DNA from 3 places in the Paenibacillus diazotrophicus genome. Region 1 is predicted to be linked to each of the others. Evidence: riboswitches for the same ligand, from Rfam matches in the RefSeq annotation. Region 1 holds a riboswitch; each other region holds the start of a gene.
The links. A riboswitch is a leader RNA that binds a small molecule or an ion and turns the genes downstream of it on or off. The one in region 1 is predicted to bind thiamine pyrophosphate.

Region 1 (6,270 bases):
CGCTCTCCAGAAGCATGTCTGTTATCTCTTGCACAGTCCGTTCATCCGAGATTTCGAATTGCGGGGTTCCGCCATCCTGGGTGTGTCCTCCAACTTCAGTGGAGACACCTGCCGACATTTTGGTAATCCCCAGGTGGATCAGATGATCCCGCAGGGAAGCTGGCTCCCGGGTGGACAAGGTGATGCCGGATCGAGGCAGAAACAGCCGGTACGCCAAAATTATCTGAACCAGCGCACGGTCGGTAACGTCACTGTCCGGGTTGAATTCGCCCAAATACGGACGAAAGCGCGGGGCAGATAAGCCGATTTCGCATTCCGGATACTTGTCCTGCAGATAGCGTGCGTGCATTGCAGTCATGAAAGCCTCCTGCCGCCAGTCATACATACCCAGAAGAGCGCCAATGTTGACGGAGCGGAAACCGGCCTGACACCCCCGTTCGGGGGCATCCAGGCGATTGCGGTAGACTCTTTTTGGACCTTTCACATGCAGCTTGCGGTAGGTTTCCTGGTGGTAGACCTCCTGATACAGAGTCAACCCGTCTACTCCCGCTTCCCTAAGCTCCCGATATTCCTCGGTAGACAACGGATTTACCTCAATACTGACGGATGAGAAATATTCCAGAAGAATCTCCACGCATTCCTTCACATATGTGGCCGAACTTTCCCTGCGCGATTCTCCCGTCAGAATCAGGAGATGACGCAGACCTGTGGAGGAGATCGCTTTTGCCTCTTGTCTAACCTCATCAGGAGTCAATCTTTTTCTTGGAAAATCATAAATCGAGCTGAAGCTGCAATACGTACAGTGGTTCACACAGAAATCAGCCAGATACATCGGTGTGAACATCTGCATCACATGTCCAAAATGCGCACGGGTCAACTGCTGCGCTCGCTCAGCCATCTCCTCCAGACAAGCTTCTGCAGCCGGAGACAGCAGGGCCTGCAGGTCTTTTTCATCCAGACGATCTTTGCGAAGTACCCGTTTCACATCCTCTACCCGGTACTCCTGCCATAAGCTCTCGTAAGGCAATTGTTCCAGACGAGTCAGCACTTCATAAAAACTCATGTTACTCCCCCATTTCGCTTGGCCTGTGAGTTATTTCAGAAATCCGGTTAAAGGTGAAGACGCGACAGCCGTCTCTTCCACCGGACCGAGTCCAGCCAAATAGGCTTTACGGCCTGCAGCTACCGCCTCACGGAAGGCCTCTGCCATCAGCAGCGGATTACGGGCGGTGGCGATTGCCGTGTTGAGAAGCACAGCGGACGCACCCAGTTCCATCGCCTCAGCCGCTTCGGACGGGCGGCCAATGCCGGCGTCAACGATCACCGGAAGATCCACCTCTGAGATGAGAATACGCAGCAGCTCTTTGGTGCGCAGTCCCCGGTTAGAACCGATCGGTGAACCCAGCGGCATAATGGCAGCGGCTCCAGCCGCTTTCATCCGCAGCGCAGCGGAGAGGTCAGGGCTCATATAGGGCAGCACTACGAAACCTTCGGCAGCCAGTATCTCCGTAGCCCGGATGGTCTCCAGGTTATCCGGAAGCAAATATTTCTGATCACTGATCACCTCGATCTTGACCCAATTGCCGAGGCCTGCAGCTCTGGCCAGTCTGGCGATCCGCACAGCTTCCTCAGCGGTGCGTGCACCCGAAGTATTTGGAAGCAGGGTCATATGGGAAGGAATATGGCTGATAATATTGTCCTGGCTCTCCGGGTCTACACGGCGCAGGGCAACCGTGATCACCTGTGAGCCCGAAGATGACACCACCTCGGGAATCAGCGTATTGCGGCTGTATTTGCCGGTGCCGATGAACAGTCGGCTCGATAACTTAATGCCACCAATCACTAAAGGATCTAACATGAACTCGCCTCCTGGATTCTTCTGAACTTAAGAATTAGATAATAGAAAGTCGGTAACGCCTTCAGCCGCCGCCTACAAAATGCACCAGCTCCAGCCGGTCGCCGTCACATAACACCACTTCCTCATAATGATCCTTGCTGACAATCTCCCCGTTCCGTTCCACGATCACAAGCCGGTAGCTCCATTCGGGCCGGCTTAACAGATCGGCAACGGTCCGGCAGTCTTCAGCAACCTCTCCGGGTTTGCCGTTGATGATCAGATTCATGCCCTCTCACCTCCTTCGCGTGTCACGTTCATGACTCTACAAGCCTCCAAACCTCAGATCTACACCGCCTGTAACGCCAGACGGTAAGCATGGGCAGCGGCCACAGGGTCCTCCGCTCCACAAATACCGGACATGACCGCAATGCCAGCTGCACCATGCCTGATTACTTGATCAGCATTACCCTTATCAATCCCGCCGATGGCAATCAGCGGAATGCTGCTGCTGCGCACAACCTCCTCCAGGAGTGGCAAACCGCGCCCCTGCTGACCCGGCTTGCAGCCAGTAGGGAAGACATGCCCGTACAGGCAGTAGTCTGACCCCTGCCTGCCCGCCTCCGCGGCTTCCGCCGCCGAGTGTACCGACCTCCCCAGCCGGAGGCCGGGGGCAGCCGTGCGGGCCGCTGCGGGTGGCAAGCTGTGCCAGGCCAGCTGGACAGCACCTGCACCGACGGCCAGCGCAATATCCAGCCGGTCATTGATGACCAGTCTGGATGCGGGGATTCCAGCACGCAGAAGCTGCTCAGCCATACCCAGCAGTTCCACAGCAGAGCGGTGCTTTTCCCGCAGGTGAATATAGTCCACGTACGGATATACAGCTGCTGCAAGGCTGGCAAACCGCCCGGGGTCCAACTTACCATCCGATATCAAATGAATTTCAGCCACTTTGCACCTCCGGCTTCACTTTTTGGCAACTGAACGGTAACGCAAAAAAACCGCCCCCGGGATAGGAGGCAGTCATAAATTTCCGCAGGAATACGGGTGTAAAAGATACAACTTCGCTGCAGTTCATTCATTCTCCGCTTTCCTACGCTGGTGTTAACCAGATCAGGTTCAAAGGGTCCGAACCACACGTTCGTCTCAGCCTTACGGCACCCCTAGGGACAATTGCAATATTCAGTTGCTGACGTGGTTCATATTAACATAATATTCCTCAGAAAAGCTATCCCTTTTACAGGAAAGCTTAATCTTGCCCGGTACAATAAAAAGAGCAGACCGCATAGGCCTGCTCTTACAACTATATTTTCCAGCACACGCTTGACCGCTTAGTAGCTTCTAACCGTTGACAATTTCTCCGCCGTTGACATGCATGACCTGACCGCTGACATAGGATGAATCATCCGAAGCCAGATAGACATAGGCCGGCGCCAGCTCTTCCGGTTGCCCCGGACGCTGCATAGGCTGAGTGCCACCGAACTCACTGACCTTTTTAGCATCAAAAGTAGATGGAATCAGCGGTGTCCAGATCGGTCCCGGGGCTACAGCATTAACGCGAATGCCCTTTTCCGCCAGATTCATCGACAGCGAGCGGGTAAAGCTGAGAATCGCGCCTTTCGTGGACGAATAGTCCAGCAGCTGCGGGCTGCCGCGATAAGCGGTAATCGATGTCGTATTGATGATCGTGGAGCCTTTTTTCAAGTGCGGCATGGCTGCTTTGGTCAAATAGAACATGGAGAAAATATTCGTACGGAACGTCCGCTCCAGCTGCTCGGAAGTAATATCCTCAATCTTGTCCTGCGGATGCTGCTCGGCCGCATTGTTGATCAGGATGTCCAGCTTGCCCAGTCCCTCTACCGCCTTGTTGATCAGATCCTGGCAGAACGCTTCTACGCCGATGTCACCGGCAATCAGAATACACTTCCGGCCCTCCTGCTCCACTTGGCGTTTGGTCTCTTCGGCATCGGAATGCTCATTCAGATAAGAAATGACCACATCCGCACCTTCCTTGGCAAAATGAACGGCAACCGCCCGTCCTATTCCGCTGTCGCCCCCCGTAATGAGTGCCGCCTTGCCCAGCAGTTTACCTGCCGCCTTGTAGCTGGACGTTTCAAATTCCGGGCGCGGATTCATCTCACTCTCAATACCGGGCTGCCGGTCCTGCACCTGTGGAGGCAAAGTTTTGGAAGACTGTTTATTTTCTGGCATGATCCATTCTCCTTTCGCTGTGTACCTTTTGTTAGAGTAACCACATCGTATTAAGATGGCTTATGCGTCACTAATTATACAATCACTTCACGCTATGTTACTTACCACACTTCCAGGCTGTCCAAACATAAAATACAGTCGTTATTGGCGTGAAGGGCCGATATACTTTAGAGAAGTATGAATCCGGCATGACGCGGAAAGACCCATCTTTAAGACGAGGAGGCGCATATGTTAGATGACCAGAAATGCACGAAGCATCATCGTTGCGGTCAAAGGAGTCATTCTGCATCAAGGCAGAATCCTGCTCGTACAGCGGGCAGCCGCAGATTCGGTAGGAGCAGGCAGCTGGGAATGTCCCGGCGGCAAAATTGAATTCGGGGAGGGCCTGGAGGCTGCGCTGGAGCGGGAGATTGAGGAGGAAACCGGACTTACGGTCACTGTAGAGAACCTTCTATATGCCACATCCTTTCTGACGGATCCTGGCAGGCAACTCGTCATCATCACCTACTGGTGCCGAACCGATGGGAATTCCGTGGTACTCTCCGAAGAGCACTCAGATTCTAAATGGTGTACCCGTCACGAGCTACAGAGCCTGCTCCCACCCGGCATACAAGCGGAATTTGAAAAAAGCAATGTGTTTGCGTCAAAGGAACTGCTGTGAGGATCATCCGTAACATAAGAAGACTGCTATCCATTAGGAGAGCAGTCTTCTTATCTATGCCTGGCCACCTCAAGTGCTGCTTCAGCTGAACTACAGTCAGGGATGGATATGTTCCACAATATAAAATTGGGAGGCCTCAACATTGAGCTGCGGCTCAGTACATTCTAACTTCTAACGATATATATCTCCCAACCCGCCGATCTTAAAATTAAAGATTTCCATCAATGCAATCGATTCTGCTCTTGTCATGGACCGCTCCGGACCAAAACTGCCATCGGGGTAGCCTTTCATTGCTCCGATATTTACCATTGACGTAACTTTAGGTCTGCTCCAGCTGGCAATTCTGCTGTAATCGCTGAACGTGGACAGCACCTCCTCGGGTGCTCCATCCTCCAAAAATAACAGCCTGCTCATAATAACGGCCACTTCCTGGCGTGTAATTAGGTCGTTCGGACGAATCTTGCCTTTATATCCTTGAATGTAACCCACTGTCATGGCTTTGGCGAATTCGCTGTATGCCCAATTGTTATTCGGCAAATCACTGAATTCCGTCTGTTTACTGGCCGTGAAGCCCCACATCCGGTTGGCTAACGTAATAAATTCGGCTCTTGTAATCTCCTGATCCGGCTTGACCGATCCGTCTTCAAAGCCTTTCAGCCAACCATGCTGAATCCAGCTTTCGATCTGTTTCTGGGCCCAGTGTCCCTCATAATCCGTTCTGCTTCCTTCAGCAGCAACCGGGACGGTATCCAGCAAACAACTAGCCAGGCTCACGCTCAGGCATACAATCATGCTCCGTCTGAATTTCACTACTACACCTCTTCCCAATGTGTAGATATACTGCTATTCACTCCTAAATATTACCATATTCTAGGATTGAGCGACAAGTGAACATAGCACTGCCTTGGCAGAAGGTTTCTTTCCTTACGAAATTTGTCTTCCGGTACTTCAACAAAAATAACCCTGACAGCCGCAGCCGCCAGAGCTATTTCACTTCAATAGGCTTAGATAATGTGTCTGTACACCATAAAAAACACCATTACGATCAGCACAACCATCAGTAGCAGACTCATCGTGCGCAGCTTCGCGGTATGGCCAGAGACATCACGGTTCTCGCGCATGCCGGCAGCGGCCAAACGCAAGGGCTTACTCATAATGCCGCCCAAGGCAAACATCGCCAGCAGCAGTACTACGACAACAATCATCCAGGCTACGGTGTAATCCCCCTGTGAGATCATGTATCCGCCTGTCAACAGCTGAATCACCAGGCCATATTGGGCAAACCGGTTAAGTCCGCCGATCGCACTTAGCGTTCCTTCTTTGGCTGTATTAGACAGTTTAGCTGTACCGCTCAGAATGAACGGCAGCACCAGATAGAAGCCGAGCGCCAATGTCCCGATCATATGTAGGAAAAAGAAAATCCGATCCATATTTGACCTCCTCACTTTTCGCTATGATATAAGTTACATACTTATTATACCCAACCTCACCGTCGATGAAAAGAAAGCCCCCATTTCCTTTCAAGAAATGAGGGCATGTGCTTTAGAAGTTAGCTTAGTTAGCA
Region 2 (6,270 bases), on a different contig from region 1:
TCAGGGGCAGCAACAGATTCAGGCTTTTGGACTCAATGCTTTTGTCGAGTGGAGCCGTAGCATCTTCGTGAGCCAGCAGAAGATCAAGCGCCTCTTGCGGGTGGTCTGCCACGAATTGTTGTCCTTTACGTGCTGCATGGATGAACTTCTGAATGTAACCTTCCGAATTCTGCAGACCCAGGTCACTAGCAACCAGGACTAGCTCATAGTAATCGGGTACACCGTAATCCTTTGGATCCAGTGAAATAACCGGATGGCCTTCCTGTTCCAGAATCAGCTCCTCGTGGTTAATGAATCCTCCTATAATTCCATCTACACGTCCGGTAGAAAGGGCAGGAATCAGGTCAAAGCCAACATCAGTTATGTTTACTGCGCCAGGATCCCCGCCATCGCTTTGGATCATTGTTTTCAGCATTGCTTCATAGAGAGGGATAGAGGAGTATCCGGCAGTTTTGCCTGCCAGGTCTTTAGGACTCTTGATCCCGCTGTCCGCAGGAACCATCAGATGATTAAGCGGATGCCGGACGATCGCAGCAACGGACTTCACCGGAATCTGCTCACCCCGTGCCATCAGCACCTGCGGCTGGTAGCTTAGGGCCAGGTCAACTTTGCCTGCGGCTACAAGCTTGAGAGCATCATTGCTGTCTGCGGGCATCTGAATATCCACAGTAAGACCTTCGTCGGCAAAATAGCCCTTCTGCTGGGCAGCGTACAGGAAGGAGTGGACAGCATTCGGATACCAGTCGAGCATAATCGTCAGCTTGTGGGGGGTCCCGCTATGATCTGCAGCTGCAGAACTGTCAGGTTCCTTAGTACTGCTATTTCCGCAGCCGGCTACCGCAACTCCCAGGCATAGAAGCAGCAATAATGGAAGCAAAGGAAGGGACCTTTTTCGAAAGGGTTGTTCAGTATGCATTAGTTTCATTGATGAATGCCTCTTTTCTGCACAATAATTTTTTCGAGCAGCACAATAAATAGAAATAGAACGATTCCGAGTGCGGATAAAAGAAATACAGCGGCGAACATTTCCGCACTCTGCAGATTCCCCGCCATCCGCCGGCTGAAATACCCGAGCCCCCGGCTTCCGCCCAGCCATTCCCCGATCGTCGCACCAATGACGCAGTAGACCATAGAGAGCTTAAGTCCGGAGAACAAAGAGGGCAGTGCAGGCGGAATCTGGATCTTACGCAGAATCTGCCAGCGGGTGGCACCTAGTGTGAGCAGCAGTTCTTTGTACACAGCACCACTTTTGCGCAGACCATCAAAGGTACCTATAACTACCGGGAAGAAGGCGGTAAGGAATACTACCGCTACCTTGCTCCACATGGTATAGCCAAACCACATAATAAAAATGGGCGACAGTGCAATCAGTGGAACGGTCTGACTGATCACCAGCAAGGGGTATAGTGCTTTTTCAAGTGGAGTGAACATGTGCATACCCGTCCCCAGCAGCATCCCGCAGGTGGCCGACAGAACAAAACCAAGCAGAACCTCCTCCAGAGTAGCGGGTAGATGCTGACCGAAGAGCAGCAGTCTCTGCTCCACAAGCGCGGCCCATATGGCTGTTGGTGCAGGGAGAATGAAAGCCGGAATCAGCTTCAACCGGGCAGCACTCTCCCAGCCGGTAAGTGTCACGAGGACTAGCACGGCAAAAGGAACATAATCACTCACAAGGGTTCTGATACTAGCGCGTCTCATGCAGCCTCCGCTCTAATTCCTCCCGCAAAGCAACAAATTGCGGTTCATAATTCATACGGTAGTGTCTGGGACGCGGCATTTCCACCCTGAATTCCTGTACACCGCCGCTAATTCCATTCATTAGATAGATCCGGTCACTGAGCAGCAGTGCCTCCTCCAGATCGTGGGTAATGAACAGAACGGTTTGTTGCAGACTGCCCCATAATTCCAGGAGCCAGCGGTGTAACTCGCGTTTGGTAATGGCATCCAAGGCTCCAAAAGGCTCATCCAGCAGCATCAGCTCATTTCCGGCAGCAAGGGTGCGCAGCATAGCTACACGCTGACGCATCCCGCCGGACAGCTCCTGCGGGTAGAGCCGCTCTTTACCTTTAAGTCCAAACCGGTCTAGCATCTCACGGATCTCCTTTATGGCTTCTGATTTGCTGCCTTTTCGCTTAAGCTCCCAGGGGAGCAGGCAGTTGTCCATCACGGTTCTCCAGGGCAGCAGCAGATCCTGCTGAGGCATATAAGCGACCTGGCCTAGTCTAGATGAAGGATCATTAGACGTCATTCCGTGAATTTTCAATTCACCTTCCGTATGCTGAAGCAATCCGGCAATGATCTTGAACAGGGTGCTTTTCCCGCAGCCGCTGGCACCGACTATGGAAATGAATTCGCCCCGCCTGACATTCATTGAGAGTTCGCTGAATACCGTAGACTGCGGTGAAGCAGAGTAGGAATAGGACAGGTTACGGATAGATATCATCTTGGTATGTATAAGCCTCCTTTCTTGTACACGCATTTGCAGCCGGATTTGTAACGATCTGAATGGGATGGAAACACAATAAAGACCCATCCGTCTCCAGAGGAGGCAAATGGGTCTGAAAGGTTCGGCAGTAGGCAAGGAGCAGTACCGCAGATCGTTTCTGTTCCACTTCCCTCCGCTGGTATGATCCAGATCAGGTTCCAAGGGTCCGAAGCTTAAAGCTTCGTCTCAGTCATAGACTCCCCTAGTGAAATAGCAGGTTAATATAATATTCGCAATTGCTAACTAATATAGCATATTCCAGAATGTTGTCAAAAGAAATAGTACTCAGCACCGCTGCAGCCCGGTTACGAAGAGGGTCAGAATTCCCTCGGTAATCTCTTTTTTGCCGGACCCGTGAAGCTTCTGTTGATAGAGGTAGAGATCAGGACTGAGGACTGCGATCAATGAAGTTGCAGCAAAATGGGGATCAATGGTTATCAGCTTGCCATCATCAGCGAGCCGCTGCAGCCGCTCGGCCATCACAGCATTCAGCCGCTGGAAAATCGGATGCTCAAACTGGGTAAGCTGTTTTTTGCCGGTAAACTCAGACTTGATCATCTGGAGCAGTTCGGCATGCTGGTCTATGAAATCCACGACCTGTTCGATACTCCTCCGCAGCCCCTCAATGGAGCTGTCTGATCCAGCCGGGACTTGAAGCTCGTGCTCCAGACTTGCAAGAAATTGTTCAGAATTGGTGGAGAGCAGGGCAGAGCAAATTTCACCTTTATCCGTAAATCTGCGGTAGAGCGACCCCTGACCCATTCCTGCCCGCTTGGCGATGCTGTACATGCTGACTGCTTCGAGACCATTATCTCTAAAAAGCTCTCGGGCGGCTTCAAGAATACGCTGTACATATGGATCCTGATAGTTCCGGGAGGATGATGGATTGGTTTGAACTGTTGGATTTGAGGACGGGCTGCTGGCGGGTTCTCTCGGGTTCATAGCAGACTCCTTTCAGAAATTCAGCATAAATTTACAGAAAACGTGAGAACTACATTGACAGAGCGGACAATTGTCCGTAGACTAAAAAATGCGATACCGGACAATTGTCCGTTTCAATATACATTATATAAATTATGCTGCGTTGCGGTCAATGAATTCCCCTTCGCAGTTCAATTCAGGAGGAGATAGAGAATGGAGCAATCGCTGAAATCGGATGCCGATTTTCGTCTGTCAAGCATTCTGGTTCCACTGCTGGCTATTATTGCCGGTGTATTCATGGTGGTGCTCGACAGTACTGCTATGAATGTAGCTTTGTCCACTCTGGTTAAGGATTTCAATACAGATTTAAATACTTTGCAATGGATTGTGACCGGCTACATGCTGGCTCAGGCCTCAGTAATCCCGTTATCCGGGTGGTTGTCTGACCGATTCGGTTCTAAGACTGTTTTTCTGACTGCGGTTATTGTATTCACTATCGGTTCTATCCTCTGTGCAACACCTAGCCGTGCAGAGTGGTTGATAGCGTTCCGGGTCCTGCAAGGTCTGGGAGGAGGATGTGTGCTCCCGGTCGGCATGGCCTATGTCTATAAGCTGGCTCCCAAGAGTAAGGTAGGCGTAGTCATGGGAATTATGGGCATTCCTGTACTGTTCGCTCCGGCAATCGGTCCGGTCCTATCCGGCTGGCTGGTGGAATATCATTCCTGGCGCTGGATCTTTCTGATTAATATTCCTATCGGAATCATCTGTCTTCTCATCGGTTCACGTAAGCTGCCGCAATCGGAACGCAGCCAGGTTCCGGGTATGGATAAGCTTGGGATGATTCTTGGGCCGCTTGCATTTGCTTCTCTTTCTTACGGGGTAAGCCAGGGAGCGGATAGCTGGACATCGGACAAAACACTGATCGGCCTATTACTGGGTACGGCAGCGTTAATTGCTTTTGTCATTGCTGAGCTCCGTTCGGATACACCTCTGCTGGAGCTGCGTATTCTGCGCTCGCTTGATTTCAGCACAGGTATATTTGTACAGTGGATCGCACAGTTCGGTTTGTATGGTGCGTTGTTCCTGCTCCCCCAGTTTCTGCAGCAGGCCCGCGGCTTCGGGGCATTCGATACCGGTCTTACCCTGCTGCCCCAGGCGATCGCTTCCGGCCTTATGATGCCCATTGCCGGGATTTTGTTCGACAAGATTGGAGTTCGCTGGCTGGTGGTCTGCGGACTTAGCCTTGTCTCGGGTGCTTTGTTCCAGTATTCTCATGTGGACCTCACCACGCAGAGCAGAGATTTGATTCTGCCGCTGATCATGTGCGGTGCAGGCATGGGTATGATGGTAATGCCTATGAATACACATCTGCTCAACAAGGCCCCAAGTCATTTGGTTAACCGGGTTACCTCTTTGACTAACTCCATGCAACAGGTAATCAACTCACTGGCTGTATCTACACTTGTAACGATCTTGACCTCAAGAGCGGCAGCACGGGGCGCCGAAATGCAAAAGGCTGCAGGTGCAGCCGGCAAGGACGCGGCCCAAGCTTCGCCCGATGCTTTGAAGCTGGCTACACAGACTGTTCTGGCCAAAGGGTTCGACGATACTTTTCACATTATGATCTTTGTTGCTCTCGGAGGTGCTGTATTGGGGTTGCTCCTACGGAGAGGGCGCAGAGGTGGGAAAGACGGTTCAAAGTCAAAAGTGCAACCAGAAATGATGCATGGTTAAATTCTGGAAGTACAGTCAGGATTAGATCTGACAATCTCCGTTCAGCATTCAGGTGCTGCGGAGATTTTTTTGTTTCTGATTCTTCTGGGGAGATTAATAAGTTTTGGGCAAGCTATCCCTATATGAGTGCCTTCAGAAAGTGAATTGTAGGGTTATAACGCTTACAATATAATTCCGATGTTTATTATCGGAAAAAGGTATTGACTCCACTGACTTGACGGTGTTACTATTCAACTTGCCGGTGAACAGCCGGTACATACAGAGAATGATACGAGAGGGGTTAATCTATTTATGAAAAAACTTAGTCTGACTATCCTATTGCTGCTTACAGTGGTGCTGGTGGCTGCTTGCGGCAATAATAACAATAATGCTGGAGGCAATAACACAGCAGCCGAGTCCTCGGCAGCACCCACTGAAGGAGCAGCTGCATCTGCGGAACAAAACAGCCTGGAGGCCATCAAAGCCAGCGGCAAGCTGCGTATTGGAACAGAGGGTACCTATGCGCCATTTACTTTCCATGATGCTTCCGGCAAACTAACTGGCTTTGACGTAGAGATCGCTGAAGAAGTTGCTAAGCGGCTGGGAGTGAAAGCGGAATTCTTCGAAACCCAGTGGGACGGAATTTTTGCCGGGATGGACGCCAAGCGCTTTGACGTTATTTTCAATGAAGTTTCCATTACCGACGAGCGCAAGGTGAAGTACGATTTCTCGGATCCTTATATTGTCTCCAAAGCCGTGTTGATCGTTGGTGAGAAGAATGAAGACATCAAAGCCTTCGCGGATCTGAAAGGCAAAAAAGCCGGCCAGTCCCTGACCAGTAACCTGTCCGATATCGCTCGTGAGAACGGAGCTGAAATCGTTCCAATTGAAGGCTTCAATCAGGCTATTGATCTGCTGACCTCAGGACGTATTGATGCAACCGTGAATGACGGACTATCCTATCTGGATCTGAAGAAGCAGAAGCCGGATGTGAAGATTAAGGTCGTTGACGAGATTGCAGAGGGTTCCCAGAGTGCTGCTGTTTTCCTGAAAGGCAATGATGAGCTCGTAGCCGCGGTGAGCGAAGCCCTGGCAGCTATGAAGAGTGACGGTACGTATCTGAAGATTTCCGAGAAATATTTTGGCGCTGA
Region 3 (6,270 bases), on a different contig from region 1:
GACGTATTTTTGGTGCAATCCCTCGCTCATCCTATTAATGAGCTGTTCGTAGAGCTGCTTGTCATGATCGATGCAGCTAAGCGGGCATCAGCAAGAACGGTTAATATTATTGTACCTTACTACGGTTACGCCAGACAGGAGCGCAAGTCTGCGCCGCGCGAGCCGATATCAGCCAAGATGGTGGCGGATGTGCTTACAACCGCAGGGGCAACGCGCGTAATCACCATTGACCTGCATGCGGCGGCTATTCAGGGGTTTTTCAACATTCCGGTAGATCACTTGACAGCCCTTGATCTGATCAGCGGATATCTGAAGGTTAAAGGCTTGTCCGACCTGGTTGTTGTGTCTCCAGATGCAGGACGTGCCTCCATGGCAGAGAAGCTGGCCAGCCGTCTGGATTCACCATTTGCTATCATGATCAAGAAGCGCCCGGCTCACAACGAATCCGTGATTACGCATGTGATTGGAGATGTAGAAGGACGGACGCCTATCATTATTGAAGATCTGATCGATACGGGGACCACGATTGTAAATGTGGTGGAAGGCCTGAAGGAGCGGGGGGCGAAGAACAGTATCGTGTGTGCCACCCATGGACTCTTTTCAGGAGATGCTCTAAGCCGTATGGTTCATCCCAATATAGAAGAAATTGTCGTTACCGATTCCATTGCGTTGCCGGATGATCATTCCAGCCGGTTCACTGTACTTTCAGTAGCACCTATGCTGGCTGAAGCTACACGCATTATTATTGAAGGCGGTTCAATTGATAAGCTGTTCAGAGACGCGGGGATTTAATTCCTGCGTTTTTTTGTTTGAGGCTTTTTCCTCCTGGTGAGCTCCTTCCAATCTTGAGAATCCCCCTGTCACATGTGTTATACTGTGTGAAGACAGTCGGGACCAAAAATGGAAACGACGGCACTGAGGTGGGAGCCCGGGCAGGCGTTTGCTGCCGCTCTCCTATTTTTGTGTGGATAAGGAAGCTTACAAAGGGAGGTGCCTTGCTTCCATGATTGATAGAACTTCAGAGAATAATGCGGTGAATGCTAACGTAATTCCCGTCACTCTGGATGCCAATTTTTTCTTTGAAAGAGCCGTACGGTCATTGGACCGCTTTCAATATGATAAGGCATTGAAGAATTTTAGCAAAGCTGTTGAATATGAGCCGGAAAACCCGGTGAATCATTGTAATATGGCGGGTATATTATCGGAGATGGGGAAGTACGAGGCGTCTAATGAAATCTTGACTCATGTTCTGGAGGAAATTGACCCCTCTATGACAGAATGCCACTTCTATATGGCTAATAACTATGCGAATATGGAAAGCTTTGAAGAGGCGGAACGCAGTCTGGTCACCTATCTTCAGGAGGATGCAAGCGGTGAGTTCCTGGCCGAGTCCGAAGAGCTGATGGAACTGCTGCAGTATGAGCTGAACCGTCCCGCTCCGCTAGTCCGGATCCGCAGTCGGGAGGGTGTGGTGGAGCATGACAGAGCCCGGAGTCTTTTGGAGGAAGGGAAATTTCCGCAAGCGGTCAAGCTGCTTGAAGAGATTGTCCAGAACATCCCGGACTTCCTGGCGGCACATAACAATCTGGCTCTTGCCTATTTTTATATGGGCCGCTTCGCCAAAGCCAAGGAATGCCTTGGCGAAGTGCTGAAGCAGGACCCGGGTAACCTGCATGCACTCTGCAATATGGCTATATTTCTGCAATATGCCGGCGATCAGGACCAACTTGCAGGCTTGGTGCGTATGCTTGAAGCGACTGTGCCTTTTCATCAGGAGCATGTATTCAAAATGGCAACTACGATGGGCATATTGGGCAAGCACAAAACAGCATACGGACATTTTCGCCGTCTGCTGAAGGATGAAGAGGTCGGCGGTGATGCCGGTTTATACCATTATTGCGCGGCCGCGGCCAGCAACAGCGGGCTCCATAATGAGGCTATACGCTGCTGGCAAATGGCCGCCAGACTGGACCCGGAATCAGCAGTTCCGAAATTTTTCCTGTCCCAGATGCAGCTGGCACAAGCAGAGGGCCGGCAACTGTCTCAGATAAGCTATAATTATCAGCTGCCCTTTCAGGAACAGTTGAAGCAGTGGAAGAACAATACGGACAGCTTCACTGAGGAACTGCAGAATAATCCGTTGCTGCGTGCATCATTCTTCTGGGCGCTGCGTTATGGTGATGCCAATACGAAGCTTCAGGTGACCGAAGCGCTCCACTGGATTGAAGATGATGAAATGTCTGAAGTATTGAAGACAGTATCGGAGCAAGAACCGCTTCAGGAGGCTGCGCTTCTCAGTCTGCAGCGTCTGATCGGCGGCAGTTCGGAGGAAGGCGGAATCCAGAGGGCTGTGCAGGACTCTGTTGTGTCAGGCCATAAAGGACCGCCAGAGTGGAAAGAGGACTGGCAACGGATTTTGGATCATATGGCTGCTGTGCAGGACCGCAGATTTGATACTGCGCAGAAGAAGGATGCCGAGCTCCTCTGGAAGCATTTCATAGCCCGCCTCTACCCGGATGTTCCTTTGTTCCGGCATGCGGAGGGCTGGTGTGCAGCTCTGGAGTATTTAACCGCCAAACTGCATGGTCATCCGGTTACCTACCGTGAGGCTGCCCAGCGCTACGGCGTTTCCGTCTCGACGGTAAGCCGGTATGCCCGGCGTATTGATCAAGCATGCGGGTTAACGCAGGATGGGGCGGCAGCAGACGTTTTGCCGCCATTTACGGAAAATATCTGACCCTAAGGAGGACTTGCTAATGTACAAAACAATTGTAATCGGAACAGGTCCGGCAGGATTGACTGCTGCGATTTATCTGGCACGTGCCAACCTCAGCCCCCTTGTTATTGAAGGATTGCAGCCAGGAGGACAATTGACTACGACGACAGAGGTAGAGAACTTTCCAGGTTTTCCAGAAGGTATTTTAGGTCCGGATCTGATGGATAACATGCGTAAGCAGGCTGAACGCTTTGGGGCTCAATTTAAGAACGGCTGGGTGGATGCTGTGGATTTCTCGCAGCGCCCCTTCAAAGTAACCGTAGATGGACTGGGTGTGCTGGAAGCAGAGTCGGTGATTATATCAACCGGTGCTTCCGCAAGGTACCTCGGCATACCGGGAGAGCAGGAGAATGTCGGACGCGGGGTTAGTACCTGTGCAACCTGCGATGGATTCTTCTTCCGCGGCAAAAAGATTGTTGTGGTCGGCGGCGGCGACTCCGCGATGGAGGAAGCCAGCTTTCTCACTCGATTCGCTTCCAGCGTAACCCTGGTCCACCGCCGTCCGGAGCTGCGCGCCTCGAAGATTATGCAGGACAGGGCGCGTGAGAACAGCAAGGTGGCCTGGGCACTGAACCGCACGCCGCTTGAAGTTACCGTCGGGGATACCGGGGTGAAGGGACTAACGGTCCGCAATAATGATACGGGTCTTGAGGAGCTCGTGGAAGCAGATGGCGTATTTGTTGCTATCGGCCACACACCGAATACGGCATTCCTCGGCGGTCAGATTACTACAGATGCCAACGGCTACATCGTGGTGAATCCAGGAACAACAGAAACTAACATTCCAGGCGTATTCGCTTGTGGGGATGTTCAGGATACGCGTTACCGGCAGGCGATTTCGGCTGCAGGAACCGGCTGTATGGCCGCTATGGATGCTGAGAAGTATCTGGAAGGCACTATGGTGCATGATTGGAGCGAAACGCTGGATAAGTAACGGAGCGGACTAAGCGAATTTTTGGTTGACAATAAATACCTGCTAGCGTAGATTGTATTTAATTAGATAGATACCCACTAGGGGAGCCTGAATGGGCTGAGACGGGGAAATTGAATTCCCGGACCCTTGAACCTGATCTGGATCATACCAGCGTAGGAAAGTGGAGCCGGACCTTTTTTGAGCACAGCCTTATTGGCTGTTCGTGAATAAAGCCGCTCCAGGTGGAGCGGCTTTTTGCTGCGTGCTGATCTTATCTAAAATGGCTCACAGAGCGTTGAGGAGGAGATAAGAATGTCAGATTCATCAAAAAAGGAACAAGTCGATCTTTCGGGATTCCCCGCAAGCCGTAAGGTGTATGTAGAGGGCTCGCGCCCGGATATTCAGGTTCCGATGCGTGAGATCCGTCTCAGCCGTACCGAAGGGGTTGCGGGGGAAGAGGATAATGAGCCGCTGCGTGTCTATGATACTAGTGGGATTTACACGGATGCTGCTGCACAGACCGATGTACGTAAGGGCCTGCCGGCGCACCGCTTAAGCTGGATTGTGGAACGTGGGGATTCAGAGGAATACGCCGGGAGAGCCGTTCAACCTGGAGATTACGGATTGGCTGCAGACGGAACGTCGGCGGAAGGGTTCACCGGCTTGCGGCGGAATCCCTTAAGAGCACGTAAGGGCTGTAATGTCACCCAGCTCCACTATGCACGGCTGGGGATGATTACACCGGAAATGGAGTATATCGCGATTCGGGAGAATACACGGCCTGAATTTGTAAGGGATGAGGTCGCTGCCGGCCGCGCGATTATCCCGGCCAATATCAACCATCCCGAGAGTGAACCAATGATCATAGGCCGTAACTTCCTGGTTAAGATCAACGCGAACATCGGGAATTCCGCTGTCTCTTCTTCCATTGAAGAGGAAGTGGAGAAGATGAGATGGGCTACCCGCTGGGGTGCGGATACGATTATGGATCTATCTACCGGTGCGAAAATTCATGCCACCCGCGAATGGATTATCCGCAATTCACCGGTACCGATCGGCACCGTACCCATTTATCAGGCACTGGAGAAAGTAAAAGGAATCGCCGAGGATCTGACCTGGGAGTTGTACCGGGACACGCTGATCGAACAGGCGGAGCAGGGTGTGGATTACTTCACCATTCATGCCGGGGTGCTGAAGCGTTATATTCCGCTTACTGCCGGAAGAACGACCGGAATTGTCTCACGTGGCGGCTCTATTATGGCGGCCTGGTGCCTTGCACATCAACAAGAGAACTTTTTATATACACATTTTGAAGAGATTTGCGAGATTATGAAGACTTATGATGTGGCCTTCTCCCTGGGGGACGGACTGCGTCCGGGCTCCATTGCCGATGCCAATGACGAGGCACAGTTCGCTGAACTGGAGACGCTTGGAGAGTTGACAGCCATCGCCTGGAAACACGATGTTCAGGTAATGGTCGAAGGTCCGGGACATGTGCCAATGCACAAGATCAAGGAGAATATGGATAAGCAGCTGGAGCTCTGCCAAGAAGCCCCTTTTTATACACTGGGTCCTTTAACCACGGATATTGCACCAGGTTATGACCATATTACTTCTGCGATTGGTGCGGCGATGATCGGCTGGTTCGGGACAGCGATGCTGTGCTACGTCACGCCTAAGGAACACCTGGGATTGCCTAACAAAAATGATGTACGCGAAGGAGTCGTTACCTACAAAATCGCCGCACATGCTGCAGATCTGGCCAAAGGCCATCCAGGTGCGCAGGATCGGGACAATGCCCTGTCGAAGGCGCGGTTCGAGTTCCGCTGGCGTGACCAGTTCCACCTTTCGCTGGACCCGGAGCGGGCGCTGGAGTACCATGATGAGACTCTTCCAGCCGAGGGTGCCAAAACAGCGCACTTCTGTTCCATGTGCGGGCCCAAATTCTGCAGTATGCGTATTTCGCATGATATCCGTAATTCGTCCAGGCTAAGCAAAATGCTATAACCCAAGCCGGACCACATAAGGCTGTTCCCGCGCTGCGAGGCGTAAGGGGACAGCTTTTTTTCTGAAGATAAGAGGTTATCCGCTTCACGTTATGAATTATCTTTGTCCTTCTACAACTACTTTAAAATTTAGTGACTGCAATCACTCTTCGGCCCTGTGCCCTATGCTAAGCTGTTGTTGAGAAAGGTTATCAATTGGTAGAATGCCAAGCTGCAGGAGGAGAGTGCAATGAGCAAACACCTTAACATGGATGAGTCCATATTCGAGCTGGTCAGCCGTTATCCGGAAGCCATAGACATTATGGTTGAGCTGGGTTTCCGCGATATAACTAAGCCTGGCATGCTGCAGACGGCGGGCCGGTTCATGACCTTGTCGAAAGGAATCACAATGAAGAAAATGGATCGCGAAACCGTCCGGCTGGCATTTCAGAGCCATGGCTTCGAGATTATTGAATAGAGTGCTGAGATTAACAGATGGAATGGAGAAGGAGAGAGAACGATGAGTGAACTGATTAACAACCGTGAAATGGATATTCCTCAGCAGACACGCCGCCAAGCCATGCTTAAGGAGATTA

Region 2: it holds a riboswitch for thiamine pyrophosphate, as region 1 does, so the genes downstream of both, ACAN54_RS08665 (ABC transporter ATP-binding protein) here and ACAN54_RS29650 (thiamine phosphate synthase) in region 1, are expected to answer to the same signal.
Region 3: it holds a riboswitch for thiamine pyrophosphate, as region 1 does, so the genes downstream of both, thiC (phosphomethylpyrimidine synthase ThiC) here and ACAN54_RS29650 (thiamine phosphate synthase) in region 1, are expected to answer to the same signal.

What each region holds. Positions count from the first base shown of each region.
Region 1 covers NZ_JBGJZN010000017.1:5,350-11,619, forward strand. The annotation lists gene thiH (2-iminoacetate synthase ThiH) at 1-1,063, opposite strand, end outside; gene ACAN54_RS29640 (thiazole synthase) at 1,094-1,858, opposite strand; gene thiS (sulfur carrier protein ThiS) at 1,920-2,123, opposite strand; gene ACAN54_RS29650 (thiamine phosphate synthase) at 2,183-2,785, opposite strand; TPP riboswitch at 2,908-3,009, opposite strand; gene ACAN54_RS29655 (SDR family oxidoreductase) at 3,176-4,045, opposite strand; gene ACAN54_RS29660 (NUDIX hydrolase) at 4,281-4,706, shown strand; gene ACAN54_RS29665 (S-layer homology domain-containing protein) at 4,878-5,516, opposite strand; gene ACAN54_RS29670 (hypothetical protein) at 5,711-6,136, opposite strand.
Region 2 covers NZ_JBGJZN010000001.1:1,901,275-1,907,544, reverse strand. The annotation lists gene ACAN54_RS08675 (ABC transporter substrate-binding protein) at 1-916, opposite strand, end outside; gene ACAN54_RS08670 (ABC transporter permease) at 922-1,671, opposite strand; gene ACAN54_RS08665 (ABC transporter ATP-binding protein) at 1,685-2,443, opposite strand; TPP riboswitch at 2,597-2,699, opposite strand; gene ACAN54_RS08660 (TetR/AcrR family transcriptional regulator) at 2,771-3,427, opposite strand; gene ACAN54_RS08655 (DHA2 family efflux MFS transporter permease subunit) at 3,620-5,140, shown strand; gene ACAN54_RS08650 (amino acid ABC transporter substrate-binding protein) at 5,432-6,270, shown strand, end outside.
Region 3 covers NZ_JBGJZN010000011.1:22,382-28,651, forward strand. The annotation lists gene ACAN54_RS27720 (ribose-phosphate diphosphokinase) at 1-792, shown strand, start outside; gene ACAN54_RS27725 (tetratricopeptide repeat protein) at 1,004-2,737, shown strand; gene trxB (thioredoxin-disulfide reductase) at 2,757-3,710, shown strand; TPP riboswitch at 3,780-3,886, shown strand; gene thiC (phosphomethylpyrimidine synthase ThiC) at 4,002-5,696, shown strand; gene ACAN54_RS27740 (DUF1858 domain-containing protein) at 5,925-6,152, shown strand; gene ACAN54_RS27745 (DUF438 domain-containing protein) at 6,195-6,270, shown strand, end outside.